Regions from separate parts of the Bacillus sp. Marseille-Q1617 genome, predicted to be linked through region 2. Evidence: riboswitches for the same ligand, from Rfam matches in the RefSeq annotation. Region 2 holds a riboswitch; the other holds the start of a gene.

Region 1 (5,804 bases), on a different contig from region 2:
AAGAAACCGGACTGCCCTTCTTGCGGAGAGAAACCCCGCTACCCGTACCTTCAATATGAAAACCAGCTTAAATCGGCCGTGCTGTGCGGAAGGGATGCGGTCCAGATCCGTCCTGCACGACCGGGAGAGGTGGACCTTGATCGTTTGGCAGTCCAGATGGGACATCTTATGGAACGTGTCGAGAGAAATCCTTATCTTATTGCCTGCAAAACAGGCAAACACCGGATTGTCCTATTTCGGGATGGCCGTGCGCTCATCCATGGAACAAAAGATATAATGGAAGCAAAATCACTCTATCATCGATATTTCAGCTGAATAAAAAACAAAGCCCGTCCCTCGATGCATTAACGCGTTAGAGTGGCGGGCTTTTTCATCATATCTTGTTCATACGCATCATACAATACATTAAGCCTTTGGCCAGCAAGTCATTACATCCCGGAAAAAGGAGGTTTTATGATGAATGTTTGGGTCGTGCTGTTGAATCTTCTGATGTTTATCGTTCTTATTGGTGTTTTAATTTACTTGCAAAAAAGGAAGGTTTCGTTTTCAAAGAGGGTGTTCACTGCTCTAGGTCTCGGCATCGTATTCGGCTTTCTCCTGCAGTGGTTATATGATCCCGGTAATGAAAACCTGCTGCAGTCGATCGAGTGGTACAATATCGTTGGCAGCGGCTATATCAAACTTCTGCAAATGATTGTCATGCCGCTGGTTTTTGTATCGATCATTTCTGCTTTTACCAAGTTGAAACAATCCCACAATCTGGGCAGAATTTCTGTATTGATACTCGGCCTGCTCGTTGGAACGACGGCCGTTGCGGCGGCTGTTGGAATTGCGACGACAGCAGCATTTGATCTCGAAGCGATTCAAATCGAACAAGGTGACGCAGAATCGGCTAGAGGGGCACAGCTGGAAGAACGGGCAGCGGCAATGGAAGGGCAGAGCTATCCGCAAAAAATACTCGAGCTGCTCCCGGCCAATCCGTTCTATGACTTTACGGGTCAGCGTGCTACATCGACGATTGCTGTCGTCATCTTCGCTGCTTTTATTGGGGTCGCTTATCTCGGAGCCCAAAGAAAAGATCCGGAAGCAGCTTCGTTTTTTAAAAGAATGGTCGATTCCGTCTATACCGTCGTCATGAGAATCGTCACATTGGTATTGAGGCTTACTCCATATGGGGTGCTGGCGATTATGGCAAAGACGGTTGCTTTAAGTGATTTTGATGCCATCACCAAGCTTGGTGAATTTGTAGTAGCTTCCTATATTGCATTGCTCATTATGTTTGTCATTCATCTGATTATGTTGACAATGTCAGGGTTGAACCCTGTAACGTATGTGAAAAAAGTATTCCCCGTTTTAACGTTTGCTTTCACTTCGAGATCCAGTGCAGGTACCCTGCCGTTGAACATTCATACTCAGACAAAAAAGCTTGGCGTTTCAGAAGGGATCGCCAACTTCTCTGGATCATTCGGGCTTTCGATTGGCCAAAACGGGTGTGCAGGAGTATACCCTGCCATGCTTGCTGTCATGATCGCCCCTACTGTGGGAATCAATCCATTGACACCTTCTTTCATTTTGACGCTTATCCTGATAGTAGCCATATCCTCATTCGGAGTTGCGGGTGTCGGTGGAGGAGCGACTTTTGCCGCCATTCTCGTATTATCTGCAATGGACCTTCCAATCGCGCTTGCAGGTCTTCTGATATCTGTAGAACCGCTGATTGACATGGGGCGGACTGCTGTGAATGTCAGCGGGGCCATGACTTCGGGGATTATTACAAGCAAAGTGACTGGCGAATTGGATCCCGAAGTTTATCAAGGGGTGCAAACGGCAGAAGAATAACCATTACTCACTTTTTGTATACCATAAAATAACCCCCATGAATAATATGTTCAGTGAAACCAAGATAAAAAGATTTATTGAACTTTTTTAAAGTTTATAAATCTTATCGAAAAACTCGGGTTGACATCTTTGAAAAACGTGATATTATTTAGAATATTAAATTAAATATTTCTTATCCAGAGCGGTGGAGGGACCTGGCCCTTTGAAGCCCGGCAACCTACTATTAGTCAGTAAGGTGCCAATTCCAGCAAAATGTGGATTCATTTTGGAAGATAAGGTATCTATGCCTGAACAACCTTCCATTCTGGAAGGTTGTTTTTTCTTTCAGGCTATGACTGGATAAGATGAAGTTTGGGGGAATCATGTGGCAGATCAAGACAATCAAAAAGCATTTGATGAAGTTGTAAAAAATGTGAAGTCAATGTTAAAGACGATGAAATTTGGGTCTATTACAGTCGTGGTCCAAGATGGAAAAGTTGTACAGATTGAGAAAAATGAAAAGGTCAGACTTAAATAAACTGAAATGCTGACTAGACAAACTAGAGGCGTTAAACACTTTGAGGGATATCCCTCTCTGTGTCTAACGTCTCTTTTTCTTTTTTTCAGCTCAATAAAGGGGGTTGTATATTGTTAACTTATCAGAATTGGAAACACCCATCCTGTTCTTTCCAAATTGATGAAACCTATAAAGGTGCCTTGAATGTCCTTGAATGGTCTTATGAACATTACAGAAATGATATCGTGTATGCCTGCAGCTTCGGGATTGAGGGAATTGTACTGGTTGATTTGATTGCTAAGGTCAAACCCTCGGCAAAGATTATCTTTTTAGATACAGATGTGCACTTCAAAGAAACGTACGAAACGATCGAAAAAGTAAGAACCAAGTATCCCGATTTAAACATAACGTCTAAAAAATCAGCGCTGACATTAGATGAGCAGACTTTGAAATATGGTGAAAAATTATGGGAGACAGATCCTAATCAATGCTGTCGTTTAAGAAAACTCATTCCCCTGGAAGAAGCATTATCAAAAGGACATGCCTGGATTTCAGGATTGCGGAGGGAACAGTCAGAAAGCAGGAAGTATGTAAATTTCATTAATAAGGATGAAAAGTTTAAATCGATAAAAATTTGCCCCCTCATCCATTGGACGTGGAAAGAAGTGTGGAGGTATGTACACAAACACCAACTTCCTTACAATACTCTCCATGATAAAGGCTATCCCAGCATAGGGTGTTCCCATTGTACAGCACCTGCCTATAACATGGACGATTTACGCTCCGGCAGATGGAAAGGCTCAGGAAAGACAGAATGCGGTCTTCATTAAGGAGGGTGAAGATCGTTGCTTGAAGTGACCGCACTTTTTATATGTCTATTTTTTGCGATGAATATCGGTGCGAGTGGAGCGGCTGCATCGATGGGTGTGGCATATGGGGCTGGAGCGGTGAAAAGCATGAGAACAGCCTTGCTGATATGCTCTGCCGGGGTGCTTCTTGGCGCTGTGCTCGGAGGCGGGGAAGTGGTGAAAACGATCAGTTCAGGAATTATCCCGCAAGACATCCTTACTACTAAGATCGTGGTTATTATCCTGCTTTCTTCTACTCTATCGCTGTTTCTTGCCAACATGTTGGGCATTCCGCTCTCGACCAGTGAGGTTACAGTGGGGGCAGTCGTAGGAGCGGGGGTTGCATATCAGGTCCTAATTATAGAATCTCTACTGGTTATCATCATGTTTTGGATTCTTGTGCCACTGGCAGCCTTCCTAATCACTTGGTTGACCGGAAAAATATTGTACCTGCTGGAGATGAAGGGGTATCAGTTCAAGAGAAGGTGGATGGGTGCGGTGCTTGTAATAACAGGATTCTTTGAAGCTTTTTCTGCTGGCATGAATAATGTAGCCAATGCTGTTGGACCACTCGTTGGGGCAGGGATGTTGTCTGCAGGGAAAGGCATTTGGCTGGGCGGATTATTCGTAGCTCTCGGTGTCGTTTTATTAGGGAGCAGGGTAGTTGAAACCAACGGAAAGAAAATTGTTCAGCTAACAAAAATGGAAGGCATCGTAATATCGAGTACAGGAGCTATTCTTCTGATGATCAGCTCACTATATGGGTTGCCGATGCCGCTTACTCAGGTAACATCATCCTCCATCATCGGTCTCGGGGCTGCGAAAAGGGGCAGGGTGATGCTGAAGAAGAAAATTGTATCGAAAATCATCAAGATCTGGGTAGTATCACCTCTTATTTCGCTCAGTATGTCCTATTTTATGATCAAACTGCTGATCCAACTAGATTTGTATTCAATTGTTGTCCCTTTCAGCGTGATCATTGCCACCATAGGTGCTCTTTCCTTAATGAAGATCATAAATGAAGAAAAAAGATCTGTTCATGAAGAAGGTGGAGGCATCTGAGTTCAAAACCAACTAAAACGATAAATTTAAGGAGGATGAAAATGAGTTTACAACCGCATGGAGGAACATTGATACAGGCTTTTGATCCAAGAGCAAACTTGGATGGGATAACAAAGGAAATTGAATTGGACGAAATAGCATTAAGCGACCTGGAACTGATTGCAATTGGTGCTTATAGTCCGATCCGGGGGTTTTTAACAGAAGAGGATTATACCAGTGTAGTGGAAAAAATGCGCCTGAATGATGGAACCGTATGGAGCATCCCTATCACCCTTCCGGTTAATAAGCGGGACCAATTGAAACAGGGGGAGAAGAGTAAGCTGATCCATAAGGGTGTTACGTACGGAACAATTGATGTGACTGACATTTATCAGCCTGATAAAGAAAAGGAAGCACTTTATGTTTATGGCACGACGGATTCGAATCATCCTGGTGTGAAGAAGTTGTTCGATCGCGGTGATGTCTATGCTGGAGGAAGTATCACGCTGCACAGAAGGTTAACGAAACCTTTCTCTTCCTATTCGTTCGATCCTTTGGAGAGCCGCAGGAAATTCCAACAAAAAGGCTGGAAGACGATCGTCGGTTTTCAAACGCGAAATCCTGTTCACCGGGCACATGAATACATTCAGAAGACAGCCTTGGAAACAGTTGATGGATTGTTCCTTAACCCTTTGGTGGGAGAAACCAAGAAGGATGACATTCCGGCCAATATCAGAATGGAGAGCTATGAAGTGCTGTTGAAGAACTATTATCCAGAGGACCAAGTGACGCTTGGCGTCTTCCCGGCTGCCATGAGGTATGCAGGTCCGAGGGAAGCGGTCTTTCATGCGCTTGTACGGAAGAATTACGGATGCACCCATTTCATTGTTGGCCGTGATCATGCAGGTGTAGGGGATTATTACGGAACGTATGATGCCCAAAAAATCTTTGATTTGTTCAGCCCGGATGAAGTCGGCATTATTCCATTACGGTTCGAACATAGTTTCTATTGTGAAAGGTGTGAAGGGATGGCGACTTCAAAAACGTGCCCGCATGATTCAGAACATCACCTCATCCTATCAGGTACGAAAGTGAGAGGAATGCTGCGAAACGGCGAAGTGCCCCCTCCCACTTTCAGCAGGCGGGAAGTGATTGATGTATTAATCAACGGATTGGCACAGGAGATTCGCTAAATGGTAAGGAGGAGTAAAGATGAGTAAAGGGACAGAGAACCTAGTCTGGCATGAGGCGGCTGTAAAAAAGGACGAGAGACGGATGAAGAATGGTCATGAAAGCTTCATATTATGGTTCACAGGTTTGTCCGCATCCGGAAAATCTTCAGTCGCCAACAAGCTGGCTCATTCCCTTTTCGAAAGAGGGAAACAGGCAGTGGTGTTGGACGGCGACAATATTCGCCATGGTTTAAACAATGATTTGGGTTTTAAAGAAGCGGATCGGAAAGAAAACATCAGAAGGATCGGAGAAGTATCCAAATTATTTGTCGAGAGCGGACAAATCGTACTTACCGCCTTCATTTCACCTTACAGGGATGACCGGGATCTGGTCAGGGGATTAGTGGA
Region 2 (5,804 bases):
CGATAATGTATTTCCTGCAGTCTGAAGTCCTTGAACCATCACCACTAAAATAATGACCGTTACAATCATGACCGAAGTTTCAAAACGCTGATACCCATAGGCGATGGCAAGATCCCCGAGACCTCCTCCGCCGACTGCCCCGGCCATGGCGGATGCACCTACGAGACCGATTGTGGCAATCGTGATATTCAGGACCAATGTGCTCAGTGCTTCCGGGATAAGGATTCCGAAGATGATCTGCCACGGCCCTGCCCCCATGGATTCCGCTGCTTCAATGACACCGGGTTCCACTTCAAGGAGCGAGCTTTCTACCAGTCTCGCAATATACGGTGCTGCAAACACAACAAGCGGCACCACTGCTGCGGCCGTTCCGATCGACGTCCCCACTACCAATCTTGTAAAAGGAATGATTGCCACCATCAGGATGATGAACGGAATGGACCGGAACACGTTGATGATACTGCTTAATACAGAAAAGATGGCTTTGTTCTCCAGTAAGTGCCCCTTCCTCGTCACGACGACAATGATTCCAAGCGGAAGTCCGATCAACGTCGCAAATAGCAGTGAAAATGATACCATCGCCACGGTATCCCACGTAGCTTCTATGATCTTAGGCCAAAACATCTCCCAATTAACTTGCACGCTTTTCCACCTCACTTACAAATAATCGCTGCTGCCAGTACCGCAGAATCTCTGTCGTTTCCCTCTCGCTTCCGATGATCTGGACGATGAGATTCCCGAATGGCTTTCCTTGAAGCTCCGTTATCTGCCCAAACAGTACATTGATATGGGCATTGAATTTTTTTGCCGTTTCCGAAAGGATCGGTGCCCCTGTCGAATCCCCTTTGAAAATCAGGCGGCAAATGCGTCCCTCGCCGCTGCCATTCAATTTATCCAGTACGGACGATGGCAGCTGGTCATTCATGACACTTTTCACGAAGTTTTTCGTTGTAGCCGTCTGCGGGTTGGAAAAAATATCGAAGACGCTTCCTTCTTCTACGATTTCTCCATTTTCCATCACCGCCACTTTGTCACAGATTTCCCGGATCACCTGCATTTCGTGGGTAATCATCACAATCGTGATACCGTACTCTGCGTTGATTCGTTTTAAAAGATTCAGGATTGATTCCGTCGTCTGCGGATCGAGTGCCGATGTCGCTTCGTCACATAGCAGGATCGAAGGGGATGTCGCCAGTGCCCTTGCAATTCCCACTCTCTGCTTCTGTCCGCCTGACAGTTCATCAGGATAATGTTTCGCTTTATCTTCCAGGCCGACAAAGGCCAATAATTCTTTTACTCTCTCATTGATTTTCTCTTTCGGCCATTTTGCCAGTTTCAGAGGATAGGCGATATTACCTGCCACCGTCCGGGATTGAAACAGATTGAAGTGTTGAAAGATCATCCCGATGCGGTGCCGTTCTTTTCGGAGATCGACCGCCGACTGCTCTTTCAGGCTCTGCTCTTCAATGAAAATATCGCCTGACGATGGTTTCTCCAAATAATTGAGACAGCGGACGAGCGTGCTTTTCCCCGCACCGCTGAATCCGATGACCCCATAGATTTCTCCCTTTTTCACTTGAAAGGACACATTCTTCAAAGCGGTGAACGGCCCATCCTTCGTCTCGAATATTTTTGTAACATTCTGAACTCTGATCATACAGGACTTGCTCCTTTCACTATGAATTCTTCTTGATGTTTCAGGACATGTATGAAATAAAAAGGGCCCCTCTTCATAAGAAGAGAGGCACAAAATGGTATATGTCCCGCTCTTCTCATCTTTCAAGTCATTTGACTTGATGGAATTGGCACGGTATTCATAAAGAACCCGTTGCCGAGGTTTCGCAGGGCCAGTCCCTCCACCTCTCTGGATAAGAAGATATCGCTTTATTAAATTAATGTAATAGTGCGTTTAAGCATTAGGGTAATAGTATAGGATTCTAATTGGTTTGTCAATCCTGTTTTTGAAGATTTTACATTACGCAGGACATAATCAATTTGGTCACTTTAACCAGTCTTCAACTAGCTGCTGCACTACTTTACGCTTTTCAATGGGAAGCATATGGCCTGCTTTGTTTAAAATGACATAGGTTGACTCTGGAAACTTATTGAGCAAGAAATCATAATCTTTGTATCCGCAGATACAGTCCTGTTTCCCAAGAATGATCAGTGCCTGCTGCCGCATGGTAGAGACATCATGGAAAGGTTCTTTAGGGAAAAAGTAGCCCTTTTCTCTCCAGTTTGAGGTTAAAAATTCTCTGTTGGCCAAAAAGCGTCCAGGCTGGACTTCATTTAAAAAGCAGTCGAGGTTTTCTTTATTTTGATAAACAAACAGTGTTTCGAAAGCATTTCTTATTTCAGACTCCAGCCCATTAAGTAAATCATCATCTTTTTCTAAGACTGTCTTTTCAGGCAGCGTCCTCTCTTTAATATGAAGGGCAGATGCAAGCAAACAAATTCTCTCAACTTGGTTTTTTCTTAAATGCAGTATCCCCTGAGCTAAATATCCACCAAAAGAAAATCCTATTAAGGAAAATACCTTATTAGGGAGTACGGTATCTATAAAATCTACTATATTTGTAAGCATATCAGTGGTTGTTCTGAGGTTTTCGTCAATTTCACTCCGTCCGTGTGCAGGCAGGTCAATGTAAATTCTTTGGTACCCATCCATATTCAAGAAAATGGGTTCCAGCCAAGCCTTCATGGAACGGTGATCTGTTCCCATGGAATGAAGGATTAATAGAGGGGTACCTTCGCCAACCATTTCATAAAAAATACTGCCCATCTTCACTTTGCAAATCATAATCGATTCCACCTTACGCAACTTAGTATAGAGTGATGTATTCCATACTTTATTCAAAAATCCTGCTGTGTTGGTGGAATAAGGTTCTACTTTTATAAAATCGGTGTCATTTCGTAAAGAAGCATTGGGATAAAACTAAAAACAATTCCAGTAAAGTCTCTTAACACCGCTATTGATTTCCGTGCAAGACTTCGCTTTCCGCGGGCGGTTGGTGAGCCTCCTCGTCGCGATGCTCCTGTGGGGTCTCACCTAACACGCTTTTCCCGCAGGAGTCTTCGTCATGCACTCCAATCAACCGCTGGAAAAAGCTAAAATCTATTTGTACATTTTCAAATAATAAAAACCCGAACTTGTTTGCCTTCAAGGATGCAAACTAGTTCGGGTTTTACTTAGTATTCAGGCTTTCTTTTATCGTTATTAACTCGTCACTTCTTCCTTCTCGCGGATTTTCTTTTTCATCCGCTCGCGGTCGCGTTCAAGGATCGGCTTCAGGTATTTACCTGTGTAGGAACCTTTTGCTTCTGCGACTTTTTCAGGGGTTCCGCTGGCGATGATGGTGCCGCCTTTGTCGCCTCCTTCTGGTCCGAGGTCGACGATGTAGTCGGCCGCTTTGATGACGTCCAGGTTGTGTTCGATGACAAGGACCGTATCCCCGTTTTCAACGAGGCGCTGAAGTACGGTCAGCAGGCGTGAAATGTCATCGACGTGGAGACCGGTTGTCGGTTCGTCCAGGATGTAAAGTGAACGCCCTGTTGAACGGCGGTGCAGTTCGGACGCCAGCTTCACACGCTGTGCTTCTCCTCCTGAGAGAGTCGTCGCCGGCTGGCCGAGTGTGATGTAGCCCAAGCCGACATCAAAGATCGTTTGAAGCTTCCGTTTGATTTTCGGAATGTTCTCGAAGAACTTCACCGCATCTTCGACTGTCATTTCAAGAACGTCCGCAATGTTCTTGTCCTTGTATTTCACTTCAAGCGTTTCACGGTTATAACGCTTGCCGTGGCATACTTCACACGGAACATAGACGTCAGGCAGGAAGTGCATTTCGATTTTGATGATCCCGTCGCCGCGGCAGGCTTCGCATCTTCCGCCTTTTACGTTGAAGCTGAAGCGTCCTTTTTTATATCCTCGCACCTTGGCTTCATTGGTCGTCGCGAACACATCGCGGATATCATCGAAGACGCCCGTATAGGTTGCCGGGTTCGAACGGGGTGTACGGCCGATCGGCGATTGGTCGATATCGATGACTTTATCGAGATGGTCGATCCCCTTCACTTCTTTGTGCTCACCAGGTTTGGTTTTAGCATTGTGAAGCTTTTGGGCAAGGGATTTATGGAGGATCTCATTGATCAGCGTACTTTTACCGGAGCCGGAAACACCTGTGACTGCCGTAAAAACTCCCAGCGGAAACTTTGCCTTCACGTTGCTCAAATTATTTTCTTTCGCCCCGACAACTTCAAGATATCTTCCATCGGGCTTGCGTCTTTCCTGTGGAAGCGGGATGAATTTCTTTCCGGATAAATATTGTCCGGTCAAGGAATTTTTGTCATCCATGACTTCATCGGGTGTTCCCGCTGAGATAACCTCCCCGCCGTGCACGCCTGCCCCGGGACCGATATCGATCAGGTAATCGGCTGCAAGCATCGTATCTTCGTCATGCTCGACGACAATCAACGTATTCCCGATGTCACGCATATTTTTGAGTGTATCAATCAAGCGGTCATTGTCCCGCTGATGCAGGCCGATCGAAGGTTCATCAAGTATATAAAGAACCCCTGTCAGTCTGGATCCGATCTGGGTTGCGAGACGGATCCGCTGCGCCTCTCCCCCTGAAAGGGTTCCCGCAGCACGGCTTAATGTAAGATAATCAAGGCCGACATTCACAAGGAAGCCGAGTCGTTCACGGATCTCCCTCAGGATCAATCGTGCAATCTGCATGTCTTTTTCTGAAAGCTCGAGCTGTGCGAAGAAATGGTCAGCTTCCTCTATGGAGAAGGCAGTGACTTCCCCGATATGGAGCGAATCCACTTTCACGGCCAGACTTTCTTCTTTCAGGCGGTGGCCGTTACAGGTCGGACAGTCCTGCTGCGCCATGTACTTCTCCATTTGCTCACGGATGTAGTCCGAGCTTGTTTCACGGTAGCGGCGCTCTATATTTTTCATGACCCCTTCAAAGCGGAGATAATTCTCCCTCACTTGACCAAAGTCATTTTCGTAACGGAAATAGATCTCGTCTTTGCCGGAGCCTTTAAGGATTTTATCCATTTTATCTTTCGGGATATCCTTGACGGGAACATCCATCGGGATACTGTAGTGGTCACAGACCGCTTTCAGCAGTGATGGATAGTATTGTGAGCTGGTCGGCTCCCAAGGGGCAATCGCATGCTCATTGAGGGTGCGGTCCCAGTTGGGGATGACAAGTTCTTTGTCCACCTCAAGCTTCGTCCCCAGTCCGTCACAGCTTGGACATGCTCCAAAAGGACTGTTGAAGGAAAACATCCTCGGCTCAAGTTCCGTGATCGAGAACCCGCAATAAGGGCAGGCATGATGCTCACTGAACAGGAGCTCCTCTTCCCCGATCACATCGATGACGACCTGGCCTTCTGCAAGGCGGAGAGCCGTTTCCAAAGAATCCGATAACCGAGCTGAGACACCATCTTTTACTACGATACGGTCGATGATGACTTCGATGGAATGCTTCTTATTCTTTTCAAGCTTGATCTCTTCCCCGAGATCCTGGACCTCGCCGTCTACACGGACACGGACGAACCCCTGCTTCTTGATGTCTTCAAGCGTTTTGGCATGGGTGCCTTTGCGTCCGGAAACCACAGGGGCGAGCACCTGAAGCTTTGTCCGTTCGGGGTACTCAAGGATCCTGTCGACCATCTGCTCGATCGTCTGGGAAGAGATTTCGATGCCGTGATTCGGACAGATCGGTTTTCCGACACGGGCAAATAACAGACGGAGATAGTCATATATTTCAGTGACCGTCCCCACTGTTGAACGC

Evidence for each region. A riboswitch is a leader RNA that binds a small molecule or an ion and turns the genes downstream of it on or off. The one in region 2 is predicted to bind S-adenosylmethionine.
Region 1: another riboswitch for S-adenosylmethionine. It lies ahead of HWX64_RS21930 (YezD family protein); the one in region 2 lies ahead of HWX64_RS14725 (methionine ABC transporter ATP-binding protein).

What each region holds. Positions count from the first base shown of each region.
Region 1 is NZ_CAHJXM010000001.1:2,092,209-2,098,012, reverse strand. Features, by position in the region: gene HWX64_RS10490 (MoeB/ThiF family adenylyltransferase) at 1-315, shown strand, start outside; gene HWX64_RS10485 (L-cystine transporter) at 457-1,839, shown strand; SAM riboswitch class I at 2,009-2,118, shown strand; gene HWX64_RS21930 (YezD family protein) at 2,204-2,356, shown strand; gene HWX64_RS10475 (phosphoadenylyl-sulfate reductase) at 2,467-3,165, shown strand; gene HWX64_RS10470 (inorganic phosphate transporter) at 3,223-4,245, shown strand; gene sat (sulfate adenylyltransferase) at 4,287-5,417, shown strand; gene cysC (adenylyl-sulfate kinase) at 5,437-5,804, shown strand, end outside.
Region 2 is NZ_CAHJXM010000002.1:667,859-673,662, reverse strand. Features, by position in the region: gene HWX64_RS14730 (methionine ABC transporter permease) at 1-624, opposite strand, end outside; gene HWX64_RS14725 (methionine ABC transporter ATP-binding protein) at 632-1,657, opposite strand; SAM riboswitch class I at 1,770-1,875, opposite strand; gene HWX64_RS14720 (alpha/beta fold hydrolase) at 2,000-2,782, opposite strand; gene uvrA (excinuclease ABC subunit UvrA) at 3,218-5,804, opposite strand, start outside.